DNA from 4 places in the Streptomyces sp. RK62 genome. Region 3 is predicted to be linked to each of the others. Evidence: riboswitches for the same ligand, from Rfam matches in the RefSeq annotation. Region 3 holds a riboswitch; each other region holds the start of a gene.
What was found. Region 3 has a riboswitch for cobalamin ahead of KBY32_RS30255 (cobalamin biosynthesis protein). Riboswitches for the same ligand answer to the same signal wherever they lie in the genome.

Region 1: another riboswitch for cobalamin. It lies ahead of KBY32_RS04195 (ribonucleoside-diphosphate reductase subunit alpha); the one in region 3 lies ahead of KBY32_RS30255 (cobalamin biosynthesis protein).
Region 2: another riboswitch for cobalamin. It lies ahead of KBY32_RS13530 (ABC transporter substrate-binding protein); the one in region 3 lies ahead of KBY32_RS30255 (cobalamin biosynthesis protein).
Region 4: another riboswitch for cobalamin. It lies ahead of KBY32_RS19575 ((2Fe-2S) ferredoxin domain-containing protein); the one in region 3 lies ahead of KBY32_RS30255 (cobalamin biosynthesis protein).

Annotation. Positions count from the first base shown of each region.
Region 1 covers NZ_JAGPYD010000002.1:97,140-100,375, reverse strand. The annotation lists gene mctP (monocarboxylate uptake permease MctP) at 1-842, shown strand, start outside; gene KBY32_RS04200 (GNAT family N-acetyltransferase) at 916-1,422, shown strand; cobalamin riboswitch at 1,468-1,600, shown strand; gene KBY32_RS04195 (ribonucleoside-diphosphate reductase subunit alpha) at 1,723-3,236, shown strand, end outside.
Region 2 covers NZ_JAGPYD010000006.1:188,228-191,463, forward strand. The annotation lists gene KBY32_RS13525 (PP2C family protein-serine/threonine phosphatase) at 123-1,481, shown strand; cobalamin riboswitch at 1,697-1,818, shown strand; gene KBY32_RS13530 (ABC transporter substrate-binding protein) at 1,867-2,892, shown strand; gene KBY32_RS13535 (iron ABC transporter permease) at 2,889-3,236, shown strand, end outside.
Region 3 covers NZ_JAGPYD010000018.1:61,331-64,566, forward strand. The annotation lists gene KBY32_RS30250 (cobyric acid synthase) at 1-793, opposite strand, end outside; gene KBY32_RS30255 (cobalamin biosynthesis protein) at 790-1,752, opposite strand; cobalamin riboswitch at 1,853-2,005, opposite strand; gene KBY32_RS30260 (hypothetical protein) at 2,101-2,322, opposite strand; gene KBY32_RS30265 (inorganic phosphate transporter) at 2,363-3,236, opposite strand, start outside.
Region 4 covers NZ_JAGPYD010000009.1:306,959-310,194, forward strand. The annotation lists gene KBY32_RS19570 (methylmalonyl-CoA mutase family protein) at 1-828, opposite strand, end outside; cobalamin riboswitch at 970-1,148, shown strand; gene KBY32_RS19575 ((2Fe-2S) ferredoxin domain-containing protein) at 1,207-1,605, shown strand; gene KBY32_RS19580 (gamma-glutamyltransferase family protein) at 1,773-3,236, shown strand, end outside.

The DNA.
Region 1 (3,236 bases), on a different contig from region 3:
TTGGCTCCGCCCTCGCGCTGTTCATGTATCCGCACTCGATCACCGCGACGCTGTCCTCGCGCAGCCGTGAGGTGATCCGGCGCAACACCACGATCCTGCCGCTGTACTCCCTGATGCTGGGCCTGCTGGCGCTGCTCGGCTTCATGGCGATCGCGGCCGGCATCAAGGTGCAGAACGGCCAGCTGGCGATCCCACAGCTGTTCGAGAACATGTTCCCCGCCTGGTTCGCGGGCGTGGCCTTCGCGGCGATCGGCATCGGCGCGCTGGTGCCTGCGGCGATCATGTCCATCGCGGCGGCGAACCTGTTCACCCGCAACATCTACAAGGACTTCATCAAGCCCGACGCCACGCCCGCGCAGGAGACCAAGGTCTCCAAGATCGTGTCGCTGCTGGTGAAGGTGGGCGCGCTGGTCTTCGTCCTCACCATGGACAAGACGGTCGCCATCAACTTCCAGCTGCTGGGCGGCATCTGGATCCTGCAGACCTTCCCGGCCCTGGTGGGCGGTCTGTTCACCCGCTGGTTCCACCGCTGGGCCCTGCTGGCCGGCTGGGCGGTCGGCATGGTCTACGGCACGCTCGCCGCGTACGGGGTGGCGACCCCGGCGCAGAAGCACTTCGGCGGCTCCTCCAAGGAGATCCCGGGCATCGGTGAGATCGGCTACATCGGTCTGACGGCGTTCGTGCTCAACGTGCTGGTCACCGTCGTCCTGACCTTCGTCCTGCGGGCCGCGAAGGCCCCGGACGGCGTCGACGAGACGAAGCCGGAGGACTACACGGCGGACGCGGGCGACCCCGGCGTCCAGGTGGAGCTGCCGCCGGCCACGGCGGGCTCGTCCCACTGAACCACCGGTACACGGCGGGCCGTCGGAGAAATCCGGCGGCCCGCCGCCGTGTGCGTACGACAGACTCGGGTGCATGGACATCGTGATCCGGCAGGCGGAACCCGGGGAGTACGGCATCCTCGGGGAGATCACCGCACAGGCCTATCTCCGCGACGGCCTCCTCGACTTCGGCGAGGACGACTCCTATCTCCATGAGCTCAAGGACGTGGCGAAGCGCGCGGCGGCCGCCGAGGTGCTCGTGGCCGTCGAGCACGACCGCGTCCTCGGTGGCGTGACGTTCGTCTCGGGCAGCGGCCCGATGGCGGATCTGGCCGGGCCCGGCGAGGCGGAGATCCGGATGCTCGCCGTCGACCGGGCGGCCCGGGGACGCGGCGCCGGCGAGGCGCTCGTACGCGCCTGCCTGGACCGCGCCCGCGCCACGGAGGGCTGTGTGCGCGTGGTCCTCTCCTCCCAGCCCACCATGTACAGCGCCCACCGCATCTACGGGCGTCTGGGCTTCGTCCGCACCCCGGAACGGGACTGGAACCCCGTGCCGGAGCTCCTCGACCTCACGCTCGTCACCTATGAGTTGACGCTCTGACACCACCACGCCACAACATCTAGGGGTGGCGCGACGGGCGAGCACAAGATGTATGCTCATGCTCGCTGTCGCCGCAGGGGAATCCGGTGCGAATCCGGAACTGTCCCGCAACGGTGTACTTGTGCATGTTCCGTGCACATGGTCAGTCCGAGGACCTGCCGACAGTGCGTCCCGGCCACCCGGCCGGTGCGCCAGACGTCCGGGCCTCGTGGAATGGGCCGGTGGACGCGACGCCCCGTGCGCTCGTGAGCTGCCCCCTGCCCTCCGCAAGGCCCTGTGCCGAGCGAGGGAGAGCCTCACGTGACCATCGCGCCAGCCGAACCGGCCTCAGCGGCGGCCGAACCGGAGAACGACGGTCCCGGTGCCGCGCTGTTGCGGACCCTGACCGAGCTGACCGCCGACCTCCCCGACGCCGACCCCGGCCGGGTCGCCGCCGCCGCGCTGCGCGGCCGGTCCGCGCGGGCCGACGAGGCGGAGCTGCGCGAGCTCGCCACCGAGGCGGCGGCCGGTCTCATCTCCGAGGACCCGGCGTACAGCCGGCTGGCCGCGCGGCTGCTCACCCTCTCCATCGCCGCCGAGGCCGCCTCGCAGGGCGTCACGACCTTCACCGGGTCGGTCGCGACCGGGCACCGCGAGGGCCTGATCGCCGACCGGACCGCCGCTTTCGCGCGGACGCACGCGGACCGGCTCGACGCGCTCGTCGACCCCGCGGCCGACGACCGGTTCGGCTACTTCGGCCTGCGCACCCTCTACAGCCGCTATCTGCTGCGGCATCCGCACACCCGCAAGGTGATCGAGACGCCCCAGCACTTCCTGCTGCGGGTCGCCTCCGGTCTCGCCGCGGACGACACCTCCTCGGCGGTGGACGAGGTCGCCGCGCTGTACCGGCTGATGAGCCGCCTGGAGTACCTGCCGTCCTCCCCCACGCTCTTCAACTCCGGCACCCGGCACCCCCAGATGTCGTCCTGCTACCTCTTGGACTCCCCCAAGGACGAGCTGGACTCGATCTACGACCGCTACCACCAGGTCGCCCGGCTCTCCAAGCACGCCGGCGGCATCGGCCTGTCGTACTCCCGCATCCGCTCGCGGGGTTCGCTGATCCGGGGCACCAACGGGCACTCCAACGGCATCGTCCCGTTCCTGAAGACGCTGGACGCCTCCGTGGCGGCCGTGAACCAGGGCGGGCGGCGCAAGGGCGCGGCGGCGGTGTACCTGGAGACCTGGCACTCCGACATCGAGGAGTTCCTGGAGCTGCGGGACAACACCGGTGAGGACGCCCGCCGTACGCACAATCTGAACCTCGCGCACTGGGTGCCGGACGAGTTCATGCGCCGGGTGGAGGCCGACCGGCCGTGGAGCCTGTTCTCCCCCGCCGACGTGCCCGAGCTGGTCGACCTGTGGGGCGAGGAGTTCGACGCGGCCTACCGTGCGGCCGAGGCGAAGGGCCTCGCGCGCAAGACCCTCCCGGCCCGCGAGCTGTACGGCCGGATGATGCGCACCCTCGCGCAGACCGGCAACGGCTGGATGACCTTCAAGGACGCCGCCAACCGGACCGCCAACCAGACCGCCCTGCCCGGGCACGTGGTGCACTCCTCCAACCTGTGCACCGAGATCCTGGAGGTCACGGACGACGGGGAGACGGCGGTCTGCAACCTCGGCTCGGTCAACCTCGGCGCCTTCGTGCGCGACGGGGACATCGACTGGGAGCGCCTGGACGCCACGGTCCGCACGGCCGTCACGTTCCTCGACCGGGTCGTGGACATCAACTTCTACCCGACCGAGCAGGCCGGCCGCTCCAACGCCCGGTGGCGCCC
Region 2 (3,236 bases), on a different contig from region 3:
TGCGGATGAACGAAACGGGGCAAAGCTTGCGCCGTTGGCCGCCTCCCGTTCGTAGGCGGCTAGGTATATAGGTGGACCCGACTCCCACTGACCGCACATCACACGATCCAGAGGCACGCGCGTTGAGTGACCAGGACCAGCCCGGGCGGACCGAGCAGCCGAAGGTTCCTGACCTGCGGCTGCAGCTGGACACCGAGCTGGACGAGATCGGTGCGCAGTTACAAGCCCTGGCCGACGCCAAGGACCGGCTGCAGGGTCTGCTGGGCGCGGTGCTGGCCATCAGCGGGGAACTGGATCTCTCGGCCGTGCTGCGGCGCATCGTCACCACCGCGATGGAACTGGTCGGCGCACGCTACGGCGCCCTGGGGGTGCTGCACGAGTCCGGCGAGTATCTCAAGGCCTTCATCACGGCGGGGCTGACTGAGACGGAACGCGCCGATCTGGGCGGGGTGGCGTTCCCCCACGGTCGGGGCGTGCTCGGGCATCTCATCCACAATCCCGAACCACTCCGCGTCGACGACATCCCTTCGCATCCCGCCTCCGCCGGCTTCCCGCCCGGTCATCCGCCCATGCGCACCCTGCTGGGAGTGGCGATCAGCGTCCGCGGCGAGATCTACGGCGATCTCTACCTGTCCGAACGTCTCGACGGCCGTCCTTTCGGCCCCGATGACGAGGACGTGGTGGTCGCCCTCGCCAGCGCCGCCGGTATCGCGATCGAGAACGCCCGCCTTTTCGGACAGGTCCGTGACAGCGCGGAGACCTTCCAGCGTCTGCTGCTGCCCACGTTGCCCGATCTGAGCCCCTTCACCGCCGCCACCGTCTACCGGCCGGCCGATGAACCCAACCGGCTCGGCGGGGACTGGTACGACGCCATCGTGCTGCCTGACGAGGCGGTCGGCATCATGATCGGTGACGTAGGCGGCCACGACCTGTACGCGGCGGCCGCCATGGCGCAGACCCACAGCATGCTCCGGGCGCTGCTGTACGACCGCCGTACTCCGCCCAGCGAGATCCTCGCCCAACTGGACCGCACTCTGCATGCCACTGCGGAGGTCCCGGTCACCACAGCCTGCCTGGCCCGCATCGAACCCGATCCGTCCGGGTGGGTACTGCGATGGAGCACGGCCGGGCACTTTCCTCCCCTGCTGATCAGCCCTGACCTGGAAACGGAGTACCTGCACGCCGAGCCCGGCCTGCCGCTCGGGGTGAGCACCGGTGAACACCGCCCCGACCACACTCGCTCCCTGCCCGCGGGCTCGATCCTCCTCTTCTTCACCGACGGCCTCATCGAACATCCAGCCCACTCCATCGATGTGGGCCTGACCGCGCTCGCCGACCTCGCCGCCACCCATGCCACCCGGCCGCTGCACGAACTCGTGCAGGTCCTGGCCGATCACCACCCGAGCGACGGCCAGGACGACATGGCCATCCTCGCCCTGCGCATTCCTGCCGGCACCCGCTCCCCACAGCTCCCGGCATAAGGCCACAAGGATACGAGGCCAGACCGCCTGACAGGCAGTCACCCGAGCGCGGTCACGAGTGATCAGCACGGCGCTCGCTCCTTGGGCGGACCCAGCAGGCAAGTGGGCCGTCCACGGAGCGTCGAGGAGGCGTGGTGCGTGCGGCCGGAACCCCTCGGCCTTTTGCCGATGACACGGGGAATCGTAGGATCACCTGGTCATCGCCGCGACGGGAGACAGGAAGCCGGTGCGAATCCGGCACGGTCCCGCCACTGTGACCGGGGAGCGCCCCTCCGACACGCCACTGCGCGCCGCGCGGGAAGGCGGAGGAAGCGTCGATCCGGGAGTCAGGACACTGGTCCGTCGCGGGCCCGATCCGAGGAGCGCGGACTCCAGGAGGCTTCACGTGTCCCAGCTGTTCAGCCCTGCCCGCACGCGCGGGTTCCTTCGTGCCACGGCAGCTGCCGTGGCTCTGTCGTCAGTGTTGCTGACCACGAACTGCGGTGCGGCCGACGAGAGCGGCGGGGACGCGAAGGCCACCGCGGCCGTGCCCGCGGGTTTCCCGGTCACCGTCGACAACTGCGGTGTGAGGACGACGTACGACAGGCCGCCGTCGCGGGTGGTCACCATCCATCAGCACCCGGCGGAACTCATGCTCGCCCTCGGCCTGAAGGATCGTATGGTCGGCACGGCCTTCCCCGACTCCGCGGTGCTGCCCGAGCTGAAGGAGGACTACGAGGCGGTTCCCGAACTGGCGCGGAAGGAACCGTCGTTCGAGAAGGTCCTGGATGCCGAACCCGACTTCGTCTACGGCGGCTACGGCAGCGCCTTCGCCGAGAAGGAGGGCCGCTCCCGCACGGCGTTCGCCGACGCGGGCATCGACACCTACCTCAACCGTGAGTACTGCGGCAAGAAGAAGGTGACGATGGAGGACACCTACGACGAGGTCCGCACCATCGGCAAGATCTTCGGTGTCACGGACCGGGCCGACAAGCTGGTCACCGACCTCAAGAGCCGCGTCGGCAAGGCCGCCGGCAAGGTCGAGGGCGAGCCCGACGTACCCGTCTTCGTCTACGACAGCGGCGACAAGGCCGCCTTCACCGCGGGCGGCAAGAGCCTCGGCACCGAGCTCATCCGGCTGGCCGGCGGCGAGAACGTCTTCGCCGACCTCGACGACGTCTTCGGCGACGTCTCCTGGGAGCAGGTCATCGAGCGCAGACCGGAGGTCATCGCCGTCTACGACTACGCGGGTGCCGGAAGCGTTGAGCAGAAGAAGAGGTTCCTGCTGTCCCAGCCCGCACTCGCCGACGTCCCCGCTGTCAGGAACAAGCGGTTCGTCGTGCTGCCGCTGACCGCCACGCTGGTGGGAATCCGCTCGGCGTACGCCGTCGACGATCTTGCCCGCGGACTGCACCCCGAGAGCTTCCGGTGACCCGGACCACCACCGTCACGTCCGTCGAGACGCGAGTCCGACGACGGAGGACCACCGAGCCAGGAGAGGGCCGAACCCGGCTGGCCGTCACACTGTTGGTGCTCACCGCCCTGCTCGTCGTCTCCGCCGTCACCGGACTTGCGATCGGCTCCGTCCAGGTGCCACCCGCCCAGGTGTGGGGCATCGTGACGCACGCACTGGGTGCCGACTGGCAGCAGCCGGACTGGTCGCGGGCCCGGGAGACCATCGTGGTGGACGTGCGAGCGCCGCGGGTGCTGCTCGGGGCGGTCACCGGCGCCGGCCTCGCGGTGGTCGGCACCGCCCTTCAGGCGCTGGTGCGCAAC
Region 3 (3,236 bases):
CGGCGACCCGCAGCACGTCCTCGCCGACCGGGGCGGCCACCTCGGACTCGCGCACCGCCCCGCGCAGCGACACCCGCAGGCCGTCCTCCTCGTCGATGCCGAGGCCGTGCTGGAAGGGCAGCACGCCGTACGTCCGCCGGCCGGTGAGGCCGTGCAGCATGTCCAGGCCCGGTTCCAGCAGCGAGACGTCCCCGCGGAACTTGTTGACGAGGAACCCGGCGACCAGCTCCTGGTCCTCGGGCGCCAGCAGTGCCACGGTCCCGAAGAACGAGGCGAAGACACCGCCGCGGTCGATGTCGCCGACGACCAGCACGGGCAGGCCCGCGCCGCGCGCGATCCCCATGTTCACGATGTCGGTGCGGCGCAGGTTGATCTCGGCCGGGGAGCCCGCGCCCTCGCAGATCACCGCGTCGTACGCGCCCCGCAGTTCGGCGAGCGAGTCGAGCACGGTGCCGAGCAACTGTTCCTGCCTGCCGCCGTGGTAGCCGCGGGCGCTCATCTCGCCGACCGGCCGGCCGAGCAGCACGACCTGGCTGCTGCGGTCGCCGCCGGGCTTGAGCAGCACGGGGTTCATCAGCGCGGTCGGCTCCACCCGGCAGGCCTGGGCCTGCATGGCCTGCGCGCGCCCGATCTCCGCGCCCTCGCGGGTCACGAACGAGTTCAGCGACATGTTCTGCGCCTTGAAGGGCGCCACCTTCACGCCCTGCCGCACCAGCCACCGGCAGATCCCGGCGGTGACGACGCTCTTGCCGGCGTCGGAGGTGGTGCCGGCGACCAGGAGTCCACCGTTCACGAGGTCCGTCCTCTCGTCCCGCGCCGGCGCCCCAGCAGCAGCCGGGCGCCGGCGCACACGCCCAGCGCGAGCACGCCCACCCGCTGCGAGAGCCGGACGGCCCGCTCGATGTCCCCGACCTCGACGGCCCGTCCGGCGGCGCCGTTGAGCACGGGCCGGTGCTCCACTCGGCCGCCGTACGACAGCGTCCCGCCCAGCCGCACGCCGAGCGCCCCCGCGAACGAGGCCTCCACGGGGCCCGCGTTGGGGCTCGGATGACGGTGGGCGTCGGCCCGCCAGGCCCGTACGGCGCCCCGGGGGTCGCCCCCGGCGACGGCGGCCAGCGCGGCGGTCAGCCGGGCGCCCGGCCAGCCGGCGACGTCGTCGAGGCGCGCCGAGGCCCAGCCGTAGCGGCGGTACCTGGGGGAGCGGTGCCCGACCATGGCGTCGAGGGTGTTGACGGCCCGGAAGCCCGCGAGGCCCGGCACCCCGGCGACGGCTCCCCACACCAGGGCGCCGACCACGGCGTCCGAGGTGTTCTCGGCGACGGACTCCACGACGGCCCGCGCGATCCCGTCGGCGTCCAGCGCCTGCGGGTCCCGTCCGCACAAATGCGGCAGCCGCGCCCTGGCCGCCTCGACGTCCCCGGCCTCCAGGGCGCGCCCGATCGTCCGGGCCTCCCGGGCGAGTGACGTACCGCCGACGACGGCCCAGGTGACGGCGCCGGTCAGGGCGACGGAGGCGGCGGGGGAGGGGCGCACGGCGCGTGCGGCGAGCCCGGCGGCCGCCACGGCGCCACCGGCGCACACGGCGGTGTGCAGCAGACCCCAGGCGCGGTCGTCGCGCCACAACACCCGTTCCACGGCGCCCGCGGCACGTCCGAACGCGGCGACCGGATGCCCCCGGCGTGGATCGCCGAGCAGCAGGTCACCGAGGAGTCCGGCGGCGGCGCCGTACGCGAAGACGCGTTCGGCACGCACGGGGTTCAGCCGGTGGTGGCGTCGGACAGGGGTCCGGTACTGCGTGACGATCGGCAGGCGAGCATCGCGTGATGTCCTCACTCAGGGTGTCCACGCCCTGGTTCGACGAGACCGGCGGCGAGAGTTCCTGGCTCCCGGGGGTATCTACCCCGGTGACAGTGGCGGGACCGCGCCGGATTCGCACCGGCTTCCTCTTCTGCCGCCGTAGATGGCTCCGGAAGTCCACCACGGGTCGCGACGACCGTCAACTTGCCTGTGACCTGCGACGGGAGAGTGTGCGCAGGCCCACACACACCGAAGGTGCGCGACGGAGTTCCGTCACGCACCTCAGGAGTCGAAGGCCGTACGTCAGGCCACGATGAGATAGATGCCGTAGGCCACGGCCGCCGTGCAGGCGGCGAAGCACGCGTAGGCGCCGGTGACCGCGAGCGCGGCCGAGCCGCCCTGGGCGACCGCCCGTTCGCGGCGCGAGAGACCCGCGATGCCGAGGGTGAACAGGCCCACGAGGGCCACCGTGACCACGAGACTGACACCGAAGACGGAGCCGAGAGCCGCCCAGTCGATCTTCATACTGCTGCTTCCTTGGGTTGCCGGGAGGAGTGACCGGGAGTCAGACGCCGAGCTTGGTGGGCTTGGGTCCGGTGGCCGGAGCCGGGACGGTGACCGCGAGGTCCTCGGTCACCGTGCCCGTGGGAGGCGGGGTCACGGCGGCCATGGCGGTGGTCACCACACCGGCCGGCTCTTCGTCGGCGTTGACGTTGGTGTGGTCGACGACCTCGCGGCGGGAGATCTTCCAGATCGCGAAACTGGAGGCGACCAGGAAGACCGCGACGACGGCGGTGCCCCAGCTGCCGAGGCCGGTCACGTACTCGGCGAGCGCGGCGACCAGCGCGGCGGCCGGCAGCGTCAGGCCCCAGGCGACGAACATCCGGGTGGCCGTGGACCAGCGGACCACACCGCCCTTGCGGCCGAGGCCCGCGCCCATCACGGCGCCGGACACGGAGTGCGTGGTGGACAGCGAGAAGCCGAGGTGCGAGGAGGCCAGGATGACCGTCGCGGCGCTGGTCTGGGCGGCGAAGCCCTGCTGCGGCTGGAGGTCGGTCAGGCCCTTGCCCATGGTGCGGATGATGCGCCAGCCGCCGAGGTAGGTGCCGAGCGCGATGGCCAGACCGGCGGAGAGGATGACCCAGGTGGGCGGGTCCGAGTCGGGGGCGAGGGCGCCGCCCGCGACCAGGGCGAGGGTGATGATGCCCATGGTCTTCTGCGCGTCGTTGGTGCCGTGGGCGAGCGAGACGAGGCCCGCGGAGGCGATCTGGCCGGCGCGGTAGCCCTTCTTCGCGGCCTCGCCGTCGGCCTTCCGGCCGAGCCGGTAGGTGAGCCGCGTGGCCAGCAGGGCCGCGACGCCCGCGACGATCGGGGCGGCGATGGCCGGGAGCAGGACCTTGGTGACGAGCACGTCGCCGTGGACGGCGCCGACGCCGGCC
Region 4 (3,236 bases), on a different contig from region 3:
GGCGATGGTCAGGAACTGGTCGGCGGTGGCCGCGTAACGGAACTCCAGCTGCCCGGCGGCCTCTTCGACCGTCAGCCCGGCCTCGGTCAGCTCCCGCAGATACGCCACACCGGTGGCCAGCGCGGCGCCGAGCTCCTGCGCGGCCGAGCCGCCGGCCTCGTGGTACGGCAGCGCGTCCACGGTCAGGGCCCTGAGCCCGGGGTACTCCTCGGCGCACCGCCTGGCCGGCGCGGCGGCCGGCGCGAACGGCAGGGGCGTACCCGTGCGGGCCTCGTGGCCGAGCGGGTCGAAGCCGAGGTTGCCGCGTGCCGCGTCCTTGGCGACGTCGCGCTCCTCGTACAGGGCGAGCAGCGCCAGTGCGGCGGCCTCCGACTCGGCGCCCGCGTCCAGGACGACCGGGGCGAGGTCGAGGTAGACGCCGTCGAGGGCGCTGCGGAGGGAGGACACCGGGATACCGGCCTCGCCGAGGACCAGCCAGAGCGAGGTGACGCCGTTCTCCAGGTCCGCCAGCACCACGCCGTCCGCGGCCGTGGTGTGCCGCTGCCGTACGTCCCAGCCGCCGGCGGTGTTGCCCTCGGGGCGACCACCCCGCACATAGGGGGCGAAGCCGGGCAGGCCGGGGTCGGGCGCGGCGTCACGCGCGGTGTACAGCGGGCGGGAGCGCATCCCGTCCTCGAGTGGGGTGGACAGGGCGTCCTCGGCAGCCGTCCCCGACACGTCCTTGCCCGCCTTGCGCAGCACACCTTCCACCAGGTGTCGCCACTGCTCATGGGTTGCGTCAGGGAACTCGGCGGCCAGCGAGAGCCCGTCGTCAGGCAGGACCGTCATGCTCGGATGCTAGGTCAGATGGTCAAAGGAGCAGCAGGGGGCATGGCTGTGACCTTGCCCTCTTCCAGATTGTGACCTGGGTCTCGGGGCCTCGGCGGTGCCCGCGCGGACCCGCTGAACGACTGGCTCCGGGCCCTGACTTGATAGCCTCGCGGGGCTGGTCGCGCCCCTTTCCGGGGCCAGGGAATCCGGTGCGAATCCGGAACTGACGCGCAGCGGTGAGGGGGACGGGCGGGGCAGGCACGCCACTGGGAGACCGGGAAGGCGCCCCGCCGGGACGAACCCGAGTCCGAAGACCTGCCGGCACCTCCGCGCCTCCGGGCGGGGAGGTCATCCGCAGGCCGGCTCCGCGTACGAGCCCCGACCCTTGAGGCGTGTATGTCCGTCCTTCCACCCCAGCCGTCGTCCGAGCCCCCGCGTACCCCGTCCACGCCCTGCCGGGTCGTGCTCTGCCGGGACTGCTGCTGCGGCAGTCCGAAGGTGACCGGTGTCGACCACGCGGGTCAGGCCGCCCGGCTGAAGGAGAGCGTCCCGGTGCGTGTCTCGGACTGCCTGGACGTCTGCGACCACGCCAACGTGGTCGTCGTCCAGCCCTCCGCCGCGGCGCGCGCGGCGGGCGCCCGGCCGGTCTGGCTCGGGCTCGTCAACGACCCCGACGCCACCGAGGACGTCATCGCCTGGGTGCGGGCCGGCGGGCCCGGAGTTGCTCCCTGCCCGGAGATCCTGGCCTTTCACACCATCCCGGCGCCCTCGTCGCGGGCGTCGGGGAAGGGCTGAACCGACCGCCCGTAGCCGCGCCCTGCGTGCCCGCCATGGGCGCCCGACCTCTCCACACCTTCACGCCACCCTCGCTCCACACCCCCCATGAACGGTTGAACATCGAACAGGCGGTCACGGAAGATCGGACGGACCCGTCCGGCCCCGACCGCGAGGTGACGCCCGCCATGTTCACCACCCGTCCCACCCTCCAGGGCACCTTCGGCATGGTGTCCTCCACGCACTGGCTCGCCTCGCAGTCCGCGATGGCGGTGCTGGAGCGCGGCGGCAACGCCTACGACGCCGCCGTGGCGGGCGCGTTCGTGCTCCACGTCGTCGAACCGCATCTCAACGGCCCCGCCGGCGAGGTGCCCATCCTCCTCGCCCCGGCGGGCGGCGAGGTGCGGGTGCTGTGCGGCCAGGGCGTCGCCCCCGCGGGCGCCACCGTCGCCCACTACCGCGGCCTCGGCCTGGACCTCGTCCCCGGCACCGGACCGCTGGCCGCCGCCGTGCCCGGCGCCTTCGACGCCTGGATGGTGCTGCTGCGCGACCACGGCACCCTGGCGCCCGCCGACGTCCTCGCGTACGCCGTCCACTACGCCGAACACGGGCACGCGCCCGTGGAGCGGGTCGGCGAGACCGTGGAGACCGTGCGCGAGCTGTTCGAGACGGAGTGGACCTCCTCCGCCGAGGTGTATCTGCCGGACGGCGAGCCGCCCCGCCCCGGCGCCCTCTTCCGCAACCCGGCCCTCGCCGCCACCTGGAAGCGCCTGCTGGACGAGATCTCCGGCGCAGGTGACCGCGTCGCGCAGATCGAGGCCGCGCGCGCGGTGTGGCGTACCGGGTTCATCGCCGAGGCGCTCGTCCGGCAGGCGCAGCGGCCCACCCTCGACACCAGCGGCGAGCGGCACACCGGCACCCTCACCGCCGCCGACCTCGCCGGCTGGTCCGCGACCTACGAGGCGCCCGCGACGTACGACTGGAACGGCTGGACCCTGTGCAAGGCGGGGCCCTGGAGCCAGGGCCCGGTGCTCCTCCAGCAGCTCGCCCTGCTCCCGGACGACCTGCCGCCGTACGGGTCCGCCGACTACGTCCACCTGCTCGTCGAGGGCTGCAAGCTGGCCATGGCCGACCGGGAGGCCTGGTACGGCGACGCCGCCGAGGTGCCGCTCGACGACCTGCTCTCCGACGCGTACAACGCCGAGCGGCGCCGGCTGGTGGGCGAGGCCGCCTCCTTCGAGCTGCGGCCCGGCAGCCCCGGCGGGCGCGTGCCCCGGCTGGGCGCCCACGCGCGCGGGGAGGCCGCCGCGCCCGGTTCCGTCGCGCCGGGCGCCGGGGAGCCGACGGTCGCCAAGTCGCCCGTGTCCCCGGTGCCGGCCGAGCCCGAGGTCGCCGCGGACGGGCTCACCCGGGGCGACACCTGCCACCTCGACATCGTCGACCGGTGGGGCAACATGATCGCGGCCACCCCGAGCGGCGGCTGGCTCCAGTCCAACCCCGTCGTGCCCGAACTAGGCTTCCCGCTCGGCACCCGACTGCAGATGACCTGGCTGGAGGAGGGCCTGCCGAACTCCCTGACCCCCGGCCGGCGCCCGCGCACCACGCTCACCCCCAGCATCGCGCTGCGCGACGGCGTGCCCGTCCTCGCCTTC